DNA from 3 places in the Bradyrhizobium sp. AUGA SZCCT0431 genome. Region 1 is predicted to be linked to each of the others. Evidence: predicted binding sites of a transcription regulator. Region 1 holds the regulator's gene; each other region holds the start of a gene.
The links. The regulator LexA, encoded in region 1, represses DNA repair genes until DNA is damaged. The targets are predictions, from matches to a motif close to TGTTCNNNNTGTGTTCNG.
Positions count from the first base shown of each region.

Region 2: a site for LexA is predicted at 3,092-3,109, ahead of JQ567_RS19380 (PA0069 family radical SAM protein). Genes of this name have one in related genera too.
Region 3: a site for LexA is predicted at 1,505-1,522, ahead of JQ567_RS11120 (single-stranded DNA-binding protein). Genes of this name have one in related genera too.

Region 1 is NZ_JAFCLR010000002.1:160,417-164,564, forward strand. Features, by position in the region: gene glp (gephyrin-like molybdotransferase Glp) at 1-1,163, shown strand, start outside; gene lexA (transcriptional repressor LexA) at 1,404-2,111, shown strand; gene JQ567_RS02520 (hypothetical protein) at 2,385-2,624, shown strand; gene JQ567_RS02525 (hypothetical protein) at 2,764-3,180, shown strand; gene JQ567_RS02530 (ComEC/Rec2 family competence protein) at 3,223-4,148, opposite strand, start outside.
Region 2 is NZ_JAFCLR010000018.1:107,572-111,719, reverse strand. Features, by position in the region: gene JQ567_RS19395 (glycosyltransferase family 39 protein) at 1-340, opposite strand, end outside; gene JQ567_RS19390 (ribonuclease HII) at 488-1,255, opposite strand; gene JQ567_RS19385 (VOC family protein) at 1,345-1,800, opposite strand; gene JQ567_RS19380 (PA0069 family radical SAM protein) at 1,910-3,070, opposite strand; gene JQ567_RS19375 (glycosyltransferase) at 3,228-3,800, shown strand; gene JQ567_RS19370 (helix-turn-helix domain-containing GNAT family N-acetyltransferase) at 3,945-4,148, shown strand, end outside.
Region 3 is NZ_JAFCLR010000009.1:184,521-188,668, reverse strand. Features, by position in the region: gene uvrA (excinuclease ABC subunit UvrA) at 1-199, opposite strand, end outside; gene JQ567_RS11125 (outer membrane protein) at 496-1,251, opposite strand; gene JQ567_RS11120 (single-stranded DNA-binding protein) at 1,717-2,208, shown strand; gene JQ567_RS11115 (DUF2306 domain-containing protein) at 2,465-2,863, shown strand; gene gyrA (DNA gyrase subunit A) at 3,088-4,148, shown strand, end outside.

The sequences.
Region 1 (4,148 bases):
CCGATCCCTTGCCCGAGGAAATGGTCGCACTCGACACCGCCTGGCATCGCGTGCTCGCGCGCGACCTTGCCGCACTCCGCACGCAACCGCCGCAGGCAATGTCGGCGATGGACGGCTATGCGGTGCGATCGGCAGACGCCGCCGATCTCTCCGCGCGGCTGAAGGTGATCGGCGAGGTCGCGGCGGGCCGCCCGTTCGAACGCAAGGTGGCCCCGGGCGAAGCGGTCAGGATTTTCACCGGCGGGGTGATCCCTGATGGCGCCGACGCCGTCATCATCCAGGAAGACACGGCCGCCAGCGGCGACTACATCACGATCACGGAAACCGCCAAACCGGGACGGCATATCCGCGCCGCCGGCGCCGATTTCCGCGAGGGCGATGTGCTGCTCACCAGGGGAAGCCGCCTCACCGAACGCGATCTGTCGCTCGCCGCCGGCATGAACTATCCGGAACTCGCCGTGCATCGCCGCCCCAAAGTGGCGGTGCTCGCCACCGGCGACGAGCTCGTGATGCCGGGCTCGATCCCGGGCCCCGGTCAGATCGTCTACTCCAACGGCTACGCGCTGCGCGCGCTGGCGCGGGCCGAGGGCGCCGAGACCGTCGATTTCGGCATCGCCGCCGACACGGTCGAGGCGACCACGGAGGGCATCCGCTGCGCCCGCGCATCGGGCGCCGACATCCTGATTACGATGGGCGGAGCCTCGGTCGGCGACCACGACCTCGTCAAGCGCTCGCTGGAGGCCGAGGGCGTCGCCATGGCGTTCTGGCGCATCGCGATGCGGCCGGGCAAGCCGATGATGCACGGGCGCCTCGGGGCGATGCGGGTGATCGGCCTGCCCGGCAATCCGGTCTCGTCCTATGTCTGCGGCTTCCTGTTTCTGGTGCCGCTGATTCGCGCGCTGTCGGGCCGAAAAACCATCCATCACGTGCGTGAGACCGCCCTGCTCGGCCGCGATCTTCCCGCCAACGACCAGCGCGAAGACTATTTGCGCGCACGGCTCGAGCCGCGCGAAGACGGTGCGTTGATCGCGGTGCCGGTGAGCCACCAGGATTCGTCGCTGCTTGGAAATCTCGCTGCGGCACGGGCGCTTTTGATACGTCCGCCGTTTGCGCCGGCGCTGCCGAAAGGCGCGCCATGCGAGTTCCTGCGCCTGCCGGAATGACGCATGGCGACGGCCTGTTCGGGCGAAGTCGGCGCGCGTTCACCTGAAATTAAGTGGTTGCGGAACATGTATCGAACATATAGTGTCCGTTCATGATTTGTTTCGAGATCTGGTGTCTACAAACGGGAGTTTTGGACTTCCGAATTTGAGACCGCACTCGCAACTGAGAACCGCGAAACTGAAGAACCGCGAAACTGAACGACCACGAATTACGACGCGCCAACCGGGGGATTGCTCGAGATGCTTACGCGCAAACAGTATGAACTTCTGCGTTTCATCAACGAACGGCTCAAGGAAGCCGGCGTGCCGCCCTCCTTCGACGAAATGAAGGATGCGCTCGACCTCCGCTCCAAGTCCGGCATCCACCGCCTCATCACCGCCCTGGAAGAGCGCGGGTTCATCCGCCGCCTGCCCAACCGCGCCCGCGCCATCGAAGTCATCAAGCTGCCCGAACTTGCGGGAGCCGGTAACGGCAACGGCCGCCGCGGCTTCACCCCCAGCGTCATCGAAGGCACGCTCGGCAAGGTCCGCGCCGCCAGCGCGCCCGCCGAGGACGACGGCAACCGTCCGGTCGCCGTTCCCGTGATGGGCCGGATCGCCGCCGGTACGCCGATCGAGGCGCTGCAGACCCGCAGCCACACCATCAGCGTACCGCCTGACATGCTCGGCTCCGGCGAACATTACGCGCTCGAAGTACGCGGCGATTCCATGGTGGACGCCGGCATTCTCGACGGCGACATGGCGCTGATCCAGCGCAACGAGACCGCCGACACCGGCGATATCGTCGTGGCGCTGATCGACGAGGAGGAAGCCACCCTGAAACGCTTCCGCCGCCGCGGCGCTTCGATCGCGCTGGAGCCCGCCAACACTTCCTATGAAGTCCGCATCCTGCCGCCGAACCGGGTCCGGATTCAGGGCAAGCTGATCGGGCTGTACCGGAAGTACTGAGGGCGGCCCGCTTCCGCGGGCGTCAGTGGCGTCACTCCTTATCCGAAGTCGTCATGCCGGCCATGCCGCCTTCGCGTGGATGGCCGGGCATAGGCGAGCGGAAGCGACGCCGTCCCTCGGACGGCTGTACCCGGCCCTGACGGAGAACGATGGGGCCACGCGTCCCACAATTGCCCAGAATGCGGCAAAAACTGTGCGTGCGAGGATGGTGGTTTGACGCGTTTTCTTCGACTCGAAGACGCAAAAACCGGGGGGCGAGACGTGGTCAGCAATATGATCACCAAGATCACCTGGCAGAGGGCGGGACTCGTGACCGAGCCGGGCCGCTACATGCTCCGGTTCGGCTGGCTGACGGTGACGGCGGAAGATCTTGCGATCTGGCAGCAATATCCGGAAGCTGCGTTCACGCTGGTCGCGCTGCCCGGGATTGCCGACGACGGAAGGGAGCAATTCCATCTCGGCGCCTTCGAACTGCCGCTGCCGCCGATGCCCGAAGATCCGCAGCCGCCGTAGCGCGTTTGTGATCGGGCACGCCGGCCTTTCGGTCGCACAAATGTCCAGAACAGGAATAGACTTTGCTCAAGTCCACTCTGATAGAGGCCAGCGCCTCGAGGGAGGCACGGGTCTCTATCTCTTACGAGGGAGCGATCCGATGTGTGACTATAGTTTGCACGCGATGGCGACGCGTCCCGCTGAGGTCGGCGAGACACTGATATCGACCACCTTCCGCGGCACCTCGACCCGCGGCTTTGCCAGCGAACGCGACCCCGCAGTCGCGGTCTGCATGCTGCCCGGGACCGAACTGGCCTTCGCGCAAGACGTCAAATACGACAATCGCTGGATCTGGACGCGGACGATCGGTTTCCGCGTCGGCAAGTTCAACACCATTGATCCGCACATCAGGGAACGTCACCACGACGCGATCGAATTTCCCGATGGGAGCCATGTGCTGGTGACGCAGCTTTGCGAGGGTCAGCGCGTCACGGTGCTGCAATTGCCGGTGGTGCATCCGATTCCCGAGCGCACAACAACGAAGGCGGACACGGCGACACCGCTTTCCACCGGTTGAATTCCGCGCCGCCGGTCGCGACCCGCCGGGGAACGTGAATCCTTATTCCTCGGCCTGCAGATCCGCTTCCGACGGGGTCGCATCGACAGCACGCGGCGCGTTGCGGCGTGGCGCGAGGATGGTTGTCTCCGCGTCACCCTCGCCCGCGGTCGCTGGCGACCATGGGCGATCGACGCCCCGCGGCTTGACGGCATCGATGGTAAATCCGCTGCCGCTTCGCCGCAGCACCATGGCGCCCTGCCGCCGCAGACGCTCCGCATCGATCACAGAAGCGCCGCACGCCGCAGGCGCCTGCCTTGCGGTCACCACCAGCGCCGCGCGCTCACAATCATCCGCCAGCGCTTCCGGCCGCAGCGCCAATGCCACGAACCCGCCACCGGCGCCTTGCGTCACGCAGCCGCTCTCGTCGCATGAGACGCCCTCGGTGAGCGAGGCATCGGCAGGCTTTCGCGCGTCGGCATCCGCCGCCAGCCATTCTTTGACGAGGAAGCCATCCCTCGCAGCCCCCGTCGAAGTCCCCTTGGCCGCGCGCATCAAATGCAGTTTGCCGTCCTGGCCGCGGACACCGACATTGCGCCCGTCGGCGGAGATCAGGATGTCCGGCTGCGGCACCCTCGCCGCCCACACTGCCGCCACCAGCACCACGGCCGCGCCGGCATAGCGCAGCGGCGTTCGCAACAGGCCGAGCAGGATGATGCCGATACTCGCCGCAATCAACGGGCCGATGCCGAACGCCGGCACACGACCGACCGCGCCCGGCAAGGCCGCGACCCATTGCGTGACAACAATCATCCAGTCGATGCCGACGCCCATGATGGCCCAGAACACGCCGTCAAAACCAAAGGGCATCGCAACCAGGCCGAGCAGGCCCGCCGGCATCACCAGCGCCGAGACCACCGGCATCGCGGCCAGATTGGCGAGCACGCCGTAGGGCGTCACCCGGTGGAAATGAAACGCCGCGTAAGGCG
Region 2 (4,148 bases), on a different contig from region 1:
GCACCGCCTGCTGACCGCCGACAATGGCGCGCGCGAGCTGATAGAAGCCCCAGAAAGTGACGACCGCGCAGATCTGCGCCAGCAGGTAGACCCCGAACACATGATTGCCGGCCGCGCGGAAAGCGATGTCGGCAAGCCAGAACGCCAGCGGCGGACCAAAATAGGTTCCGACCTGATATTCCCTGCCGAATGCCAGAACCGTGGCGATATCGCCGGGTGGGCTGCGATAGAGCAGCATCGGCAGGATCAGCCACATTGCCGCCTGCAGCAGCACCACGAGCCAGACCACCAGCCGCGGCCGGGCGCGGATCAGTTCGACAACCAGGGAGGTGAAACGCATGAAACGTCCGAAATGCCCCAGCCGATCCCATCGGTCCGGCCTATTCGAGCCCATTTGATAGAGCGCGCCAGCCGCCGAGGCAACTATCGCGTTTTCAAGCGAGGTGGATACCGGCGCGCGTCAGAAAACGCGTCAATGCAAGGTGCGTTAGAGAGCCGCCGTCACATCCGCGCTGATTTGTGTTTCCACCGTGAACAGATCGGGCTCGACGGTGCCGGGCTGATGTTTTTCGCGCGCGGCGATGACGGGCGCGAAGAAACGGCGGTGGTGGACGCTGGGGCCCAAGCGGTCGAGCGCCTCGCGATGTTCCGGCACCGCGTAGCCCTTGTGGCTCTCGAACCCGTAGCCCGGGCAATCCAGCGCCAGCGCACACATCAGGCGGTCGCGCGTCACCTTGGCGATGATCGAAGCGGCCGCGATCGACATCACGATGCCATCGCCGCCGATCACGGCGTCGCAGTCGCATGGCGCCTCGATCCGGTCGCGGCCGTCGACGAACACATGTTTGGGGATTTCCGGTAAGCCCCGCACGGCCCGCGTCAGCGCCCACAGCGAGGCGCGCAGGATATTGTCGCGATCTATACGCGCCGGCGAGGCAAAGGCGACCGCAAACGACGAGGTCGCGCAAATCTCTTCGAACAGTTCCTCACGGCGCTCCGCCGTCAGCCGCTTCGAATCGTCGATGCCTTTGGGGATTCGCTTGGGATCGAGAATCACGGCGGCGGCCACCACCGGGCCGGCCAGGGGACCACGTCCGGCCTCGTCGCAACCGGCGATCGGCCAGACGCCGCGCTTGATCAGCGCGCGCTCGCGGCGAAAGCTCGGCGGCGCCACCGCGATCACGCCGTTCGGCAGTTTTGCCTGTTTGGCGACCGGCTTGGCCGCTGGCTTCTTGGACGACTTATCCCGAATCATGCCGGGATGGTGGGCAAGCACGCGCCAGCGCGCAACCGGGAACCGGGTGCAATTCCCGTTATTCAGTCACGACAGGTTGGCACTGACCCCTAATCCGCCAAATGCACCCGCCGGTCTTCGCCGACCTCGATGCCGGGGGCGACCACGACTTCCCAGGGATGATTGTCGGGATCGGCGAAATATCCGGAGTAGCCGCCATACGCCGTCTCATGCGCGGCCTTGAGCAGCGACGCGCCCTTGGCGATCGCGAAATCCAGTACGGTGTCGACTTCCTCGCGTGAGGCGCAATTCCACGCCAGCGTCACGCCGCGGAAGGTCTTGGGCCGCGGATGGTCCGGCAGCGTCGCGTCCTCTGCCAGCTGATCCCACGGAAACAGCCCGATCACGGGGCCGCCGGTGTCGAAGAAGGCGACCGCCTCGCCGGTCGAGCGAATTCTTCGCGCAAAACCCAGCGCTTCATAAAAAGCGATGCTGGCGCGCATGTTGCTGACGCCGAGCGTGATGACGGTCAGTCGCGGGATTGGGGTCTTCAACTCGTTACTCATCCTGCCGCTCCCTGGCACTCATTCGTAGCCCGGATGGAGCGCAGCGCAATCCGGGATAAGTCTCTCTACCGATGCCCCGGATTACGCTGCGCTCCATCCGGGCTACCAATCAAAACAAACTCAACTGCTGACCGTTTCGCTTCGGCTTGACGAAATGGTCGGTGGTCAGTTTCAGGCGCCGCTTGTTCAGTCCAAGCTTCTCGCAGGCGATTTCGAAGCGGCGTCCGATCATCCAGGCCATCGGCCCGGTTCCCTTCATCCGGGTTCCCCATTGCGAGTCGTAGTCGCGGCCGCCGCGCATGTCGCGGATCAGGGTGAAGACGTGGCGATAGCGGTCGGGATAATTCGCCATCAGCCATTCGCGGAAGAGATCGCGCACTTCCAGCGGCAGCCGCAGCAGGACATAACTAGCTTCTTTCGCGCCGGCATGCGCCGCGGCATCGAGGATGCGCTCGATCTCGGAATCGTTCAGCGCGGGGATCACGGGCGCGACCATCACGGTTGCCGGAATGCCGGCCTCCGCCAGTTGCCGTATCGCCTCCAGCCGCTTCGGCGGCGTCGAGGCCCGCGGCTCCATGGTGCGCGCGAGTTTGGCATCGAGCGTCGTCACTGACAGTGCGACCTTGACCAGATTGCGTTTTGCCATCCGCTGGAGGATGTCGATGTCGCGCGTCACCAGCGCCGATTTGGTGACGATGCCGACCGGATGGCCGGCACGCTCCAGCACCTCCAGAATGCCGCGCATGATCTTGTATTTGCGCTCGATCGGTTGATAGGGATCGGTGTTGGTGCCGATCGCGATCATGCGCGGTTCGTAGCCCGCCGCCGCCAGTTCCTTTTCCAGCAACTCCGGCGCATCGGGCTTGGCGAGCAGCTGAGTTTCAAAATCAAGTCCGGGCGACAGCCCGAGATAGGCGTGGGTCGGCCGCGCGAAGCAGTAGACGCAGCCGTGCTCGCAGCCACGATAGGGATTGATCGAGCGGTCGAAGCCGATATCGGGCGAGTCGTTGCGGGTGATGACCTTGCGCGAGGTGTCGAGCCCGACCGTGGTCTTGAACGGCGGCAGGTCTTCGAGGCTCTGCCAGCCGTCGTCGAAGGCGACGCGGGCCTCGGCCTCGAAGCGGCCGCTGTCGTTGGACTGGGCGCCGCGGCCGCGCCGCCGGTCGCGCTCGATCGCGACCGCCAGCTCAGGAAAAGGATTAGCACCCGCCGGTTCGGAGGGCGCCGTGACCGGCGGGTGCTTGAGGGCATGAGAGGATGCTCGGCTCATGCTTGGAACGTAACAGGTCTTTAGAACAAAGCAAGAACATCGATCGACAAATCCACACGAGAGCTGCCGCAAAAATCCGCATGCCAACGGATGTTTTGAATGTGACAAGGTGATAACAAACGGCGTTTTTCACCGTTTGAGCCAACGAAGCCTCTTTATGCTGAGCGTGATCATCCCCACTGAAGGCGTTGAACAGCCCGCCGTCGCCACCCTGGCGGCGCTGGTGCCGGGCGCCGCTGCCGGTTTGATCCGCGAAGTGGTGCTGGTCGACCGTTCCGCAAGCAGCGTGATCGAGCGGGTGGCCGACGTAGCCGGCTGCCGCTTCATGGCCTTCGAGGGGACCCGCGCCGCGGCGCTCGCCGCCGGCGCCCGCCAGGCGCGTTCACCCTGGCTGATGTTCCTGCACGCCGGCGCCGTGCTCGACTCGGGCTGGATCGAAGAGACCGCGCAATTCATACAGGGTGTAGCGGCCAGCGGCCGGCCCCGCGCCGGGATCTTCCGCTATGCCCGCTCGCCTTATTCCGATGCCAGTTTCCGCGATGGCCTCAAATTCATCGCCCGCATGGTTACGGGGCCCTCGGCGGAACAGGGTCTTCTCATTGCGCACGATCATTACGACCGGCTCGGCGGCTACCGGCCGGACGTCCGCCGTTCCGAAGCCCGGCTGCTGCGCCGGCTCGGCCGGCGCTCCCGCACCATGCTGCGCAGCCGGATCATGGTGGTAGCCTAGGCGCCTCCGGCGCGATGCACCGCGGGGCCAGACACAAAAATCGCGAAAACAACCCCATGCACAGTAGAAGGGACCGGGCTTGCACCAGAATATACTTGCCAAAGTCAAATAACTATCTGACAATGGCAAGTATCGAGGTGCGCCATGTCCGAGAATAATTCCGATGAAGCAGTCGCGGCGGTCCGCGCCTTCAACCGCTTCTACACCCGCAAGCTCGGCGTGCTCGACCAGCAACTCATGAAGAGCCCGTTCTCGCTCAGCGAGGCGCGGGTGCTGTACGAGCTCGCCTATCGCGAAGACCTCTCGGCCAAGGAGATCGGCGCCGAACTCGGGCTCGATGCCGGTTAT
Region 3 (4,148 bases), on a different contig from region 1:
GCTGGCCCTCGGCATAGATGGTGTCGAAGGCGAGCGAGGATTTGCCGGAACCGGACAGACCGGTGAACACCGCAAGCTTGTCGCGGGGAATCTCGACGTCGATGTTTTTCAGATTGTGCTCGCGCGCGCCGCGGATCGTTATCGCGCGCGTTCCCGAGCCGGCGTTGGTTTGGCGCTTCGCCCTCAGCACTTCATCCATATCGGCATTTCCAGGCGCGTGGAGGCGCGCCACGTTGGGCGCGCATGGCCTGGGGAAAACCGGGCCGGGCGCCGATGGCAGAAAGCTGGAACGTAGGAAGAACGGGCCGGGATTTCCAGTGCTCGCAGCGAGCCATCAACGGTTTGTTTTGCAATGAGTTGCCATGGGATCGCAATGGCAGCAGATGGCAGCGGAGCCGTGGGCGGAACCAATGCGCTCAAACAAAAAGGCCACCTCAAAACAAAAAGGCCGGCGCGAGGCCGGCCTTTTCATCAAATCTTTTGGTGCAGCGAAGCTCAGTACTTCGCAATCACCGGGCCACCCCAACGATAGTTGACGCGCACGGTCACGAGATCGACGTCCTGACGGATGCGTTCGCTGAAGGTGCCGCCAGCCACATTGGTGAAGGTGGCGGTTCGGTTCCCCATGAACAGATGATCGTATTCGACGGCGGCCGACCAGTTCGGGGCGAAGCCGTATTCGAGGCCGACACCGACCACACCACCCCAGCGATTGTCATCGTTGGACGAGGCGATCAGAGCGTTGCCGACGGTGGCATTGACGCGATAGCGATCGGCGGTCACGGCTGCACCGCCCTTGACGTAAAGCAGGACGTTGTTGGCGGCGTAACCGACCTGACCGGTGAGCAGGCCGAACGCGTCGACCTTCGACCGGATGGTCGTTCCCGCGCCAAAGCCCACGGGTCCAAGGCTCACGCTGCTGCCGCTGAAGTCGGCCCAGTTGCCCTGTCCTTCGACGCCGAACACCCACGTGCCGGCCTGCCAGCGATAACCGATCTGGCCACCGGCGGTGCCGCCGCTTGCATCGTGGCAACCTTCGCTGGCAACGAACACGCCCGCGCCATTCAAGGCGTCCCAGCACTTGTGGCTCGTACCCCAGCCGCCATTGGCGCCGATGTAGAAGCCGCTCCAGTCGTAAATGGCCACGACCATCGGGGGCGCCTTGGTGTAGGGACGCGCAGCGAGGTCAGCCGCAGCAGCAGGAGCGGCAAAGGCAACGAGAGCAACAGTACCAAGCAAAAACTTCTTCATTTCAAATAGTCCCCAGTCCGTTGTCCGCTTCCCGTTGGTCCCGAAGCGTTTTCGTCCAAGACGCGAGCGCCGCGCCGTTGGATAAACCCATACGCCAATTCGACCGGAAATGCCGTCTCCGAAATGCAACACTCGCAGGAGAAGTGCCGGCCCTTCAAGGTAATGATTTGTTTATAATATCCGCCGCGCAGCTCCGGGTGGGCGCGGCGTCCGGCACGGAACACCGGCAAGGTGTGGATGACCTGAGGTTGCGCAGAACAAAACTGGAACAATGCCGCGGGCAATGCTATATGTGGATAACCGCTGCTTTGCCGAGGGATCGCTAAGTCGGGGCGGCCATCGGGCGTATAGGGTCGTCTCAAATGTCCCTGATGTGGATGAGGCGGCCAATCGGGCGGCCCGTGCCGGCCGATTGCAGCGGTCGCGCAGCAGTTTTTTGGTACCGATTTTGAGTGGAGAGCGACGATGGCGGGAAGCGTGAACAAGGTGATCCTGGTCGGAAACCTCGGCAAGGATCCGGAAATCCGGCGGACACAGGACGGGCGGCCGATCGCCAATCTGAGCATCGCGACCTCGGAAACCTGGCGCGACAAGGGTACCGGCGAGCGCAAGGAAAAGACCGAGTGGCACCGCGTCGTGATCTTCAATGAAGGGCTCTGCAAGGTCGCCGAGCAGTACCTGAAGAAGGGCGCCAAGGTTTATATCGAGGGCGCGCTGCAGACCCGCAAATGGACCGACCAGAGCGGGGTCGAGAAATACTCGACCGAAGTGGTGCTGCAGGGCTTCAATTCGACCCTGACCATGCTCGACGGCCGCTCCGGCGGCGGGGGCGGCAGTTTTGGCTCCGACGATTCCAGCGGCGATTTTGGCGGCGGCCAGGCCACTTCCGCGCCGCGCCGCGCGGTGGCCGCCGGCGCCGGGCGCAACAACGACATGGACGACGATATCCCGTTCTGATCGGGGCCTGTCAGGCCAACCGGGTTTGCGAGCCGCCGAAAAAGCAGCGGTTCGCGCAAGCTCGCTTGGCTCGTGTATATTCTTAAAGATCGGATCCAACGGATTGATTCTACGAGCACATGATTGTGCGTCGCAGCATTTTGACTCGCACCTATGTTAATGATATTTACATTAGGACATTGATTTAACGTTTTTCGTCTCGCGTTCGGCGATCAGGCGGGCCGTCGCCGGATGGAGCCTTGGGGGAGCGTCCGTCATGAGCCTCGCGCCGCTGCTGGATGCCGCCCCCGCGATCCCGCTTCATGCCTTTGCGGCGATGGCGGCGTTCGCTCTGGGCGTCGTCCAGTTCGCGGCCCCGAAGGGAACGCTGCCGCACCGGACGCTTGGCTGGATCTGGGTTGGCCTGATGGCCGTGGTCGCGATCTCCTCGTTCTGGATTCACGAGATCAGGCTGCTGGGTCCCTGGAGCCCGATCCATCTGCTGTCGATCTTCACGCCGATCATGCTGGTGCTCGGCGTGTGGTACGCGCGCCGGCACAAGGTCCGCGGCCACAAGATCACGATGATCTCGATCTTTGCGGGCGCGCTGGTTGTTGCCGGGCTGTTTACCTTCGTTCCCGGGCGGATCATGCATGCGGTGGTTTTCGGCCAGTAGGCGAAACGAACAACACCGGTTTCGACCAGCATATTTGGTCCCGGAGACGGCCGTATCGGGGGCCCGGAAATGGCTGGCGCGATGACTTGCCTGAAGGGCGCCGCGGGTCCTGTAAGTCCATGAAAAAACGAAGGGAAAAACAGCTGGCCGGGAGCGCCTTGGGGTGGTTAAAAGCCCCCCGATACGCTATATGATTCCCAGCCTAGAACTGACCGGATTCCCCTTTGTCTGACAACGATGAGAACAAGCCCGGCGAGCCGCCGGCGCCTTCCGATATTCGTCCCGTTTCCATTCTGGACGAGATGAAGCGCTCCTACCTCGATTACGCCATGAGCGTGATCGTGGCGCGTGCGCTGCCGGATGCCCGCGACGGCCTCAAGCCCGTGCACCGCCGCATTCTGTACTCGATGTACGAGCAGGGGCACACGCCGGACAAGAAATACGTCAAATCCGCGCGCGTCGTCGGTGACGTGATCGGTAAGTATCATCCGCACGGCGACCAGTCGATTTACGACGCGATGGTCCGGATGGCGCAGGAATTCTCCATGCGCGTGCCGCTGATCGACGGGCAGGGGAACTTCGGCTCGGTCGACGGCGATCCCCCGGCGGCCTACCGCTATACCGAAGCGCGCCTGACGAAATCGGCGCTCGCCGTGCTCGGCGACATCGACAAGGACACCGTCGACTTCCAGGCCAACTACGACAATTCGGAGCGGGAGCCGTCGGTTCTGCCGGCCAAGTTCCCGAACCTCCTCGTCAACGGCGCCGGCGGCATCGCCGTCGGCATGGCGACCAATATCCCCCCGCACAATCTCGGCGAAGTCATCGACGCCTGCACGGCGCTGATCGACAACCCCGCGCTCGGGATTGACGACCTCATCAACATCGTACCCGGCCCCGATTTTCCGACCGGCGGCATCATCCTCGGCCGCCAGGGCATCCGTTCGGCCTATCACCTCGGCCGCGGCTCGATCATGATGCGCGGCAAGGTCGCGATCGACACCATCCGCAAGGATCGCGAAGCGATCATCATCACCGAAATTCCCTACCAGGTGAACAAGGCCACCATGGTGGAGCGCATCGGCGAACTGGTGCGCGAGAAGAAGATCGAGGGCGTATCCGACCTGCGCGATGAATCGTCCCGCGAGGGCCTGCGCGTCGTCGTGGAACTGAAACGTGAAGCGGTGCCGGATGTCGTTCTGAACCAGCTCTATCGTTTCACGCCGCTGCAATCGAATTTCCCGGCCAACATGCTGGCGCTGGATTCCGGCCGCCCGCTGACCAT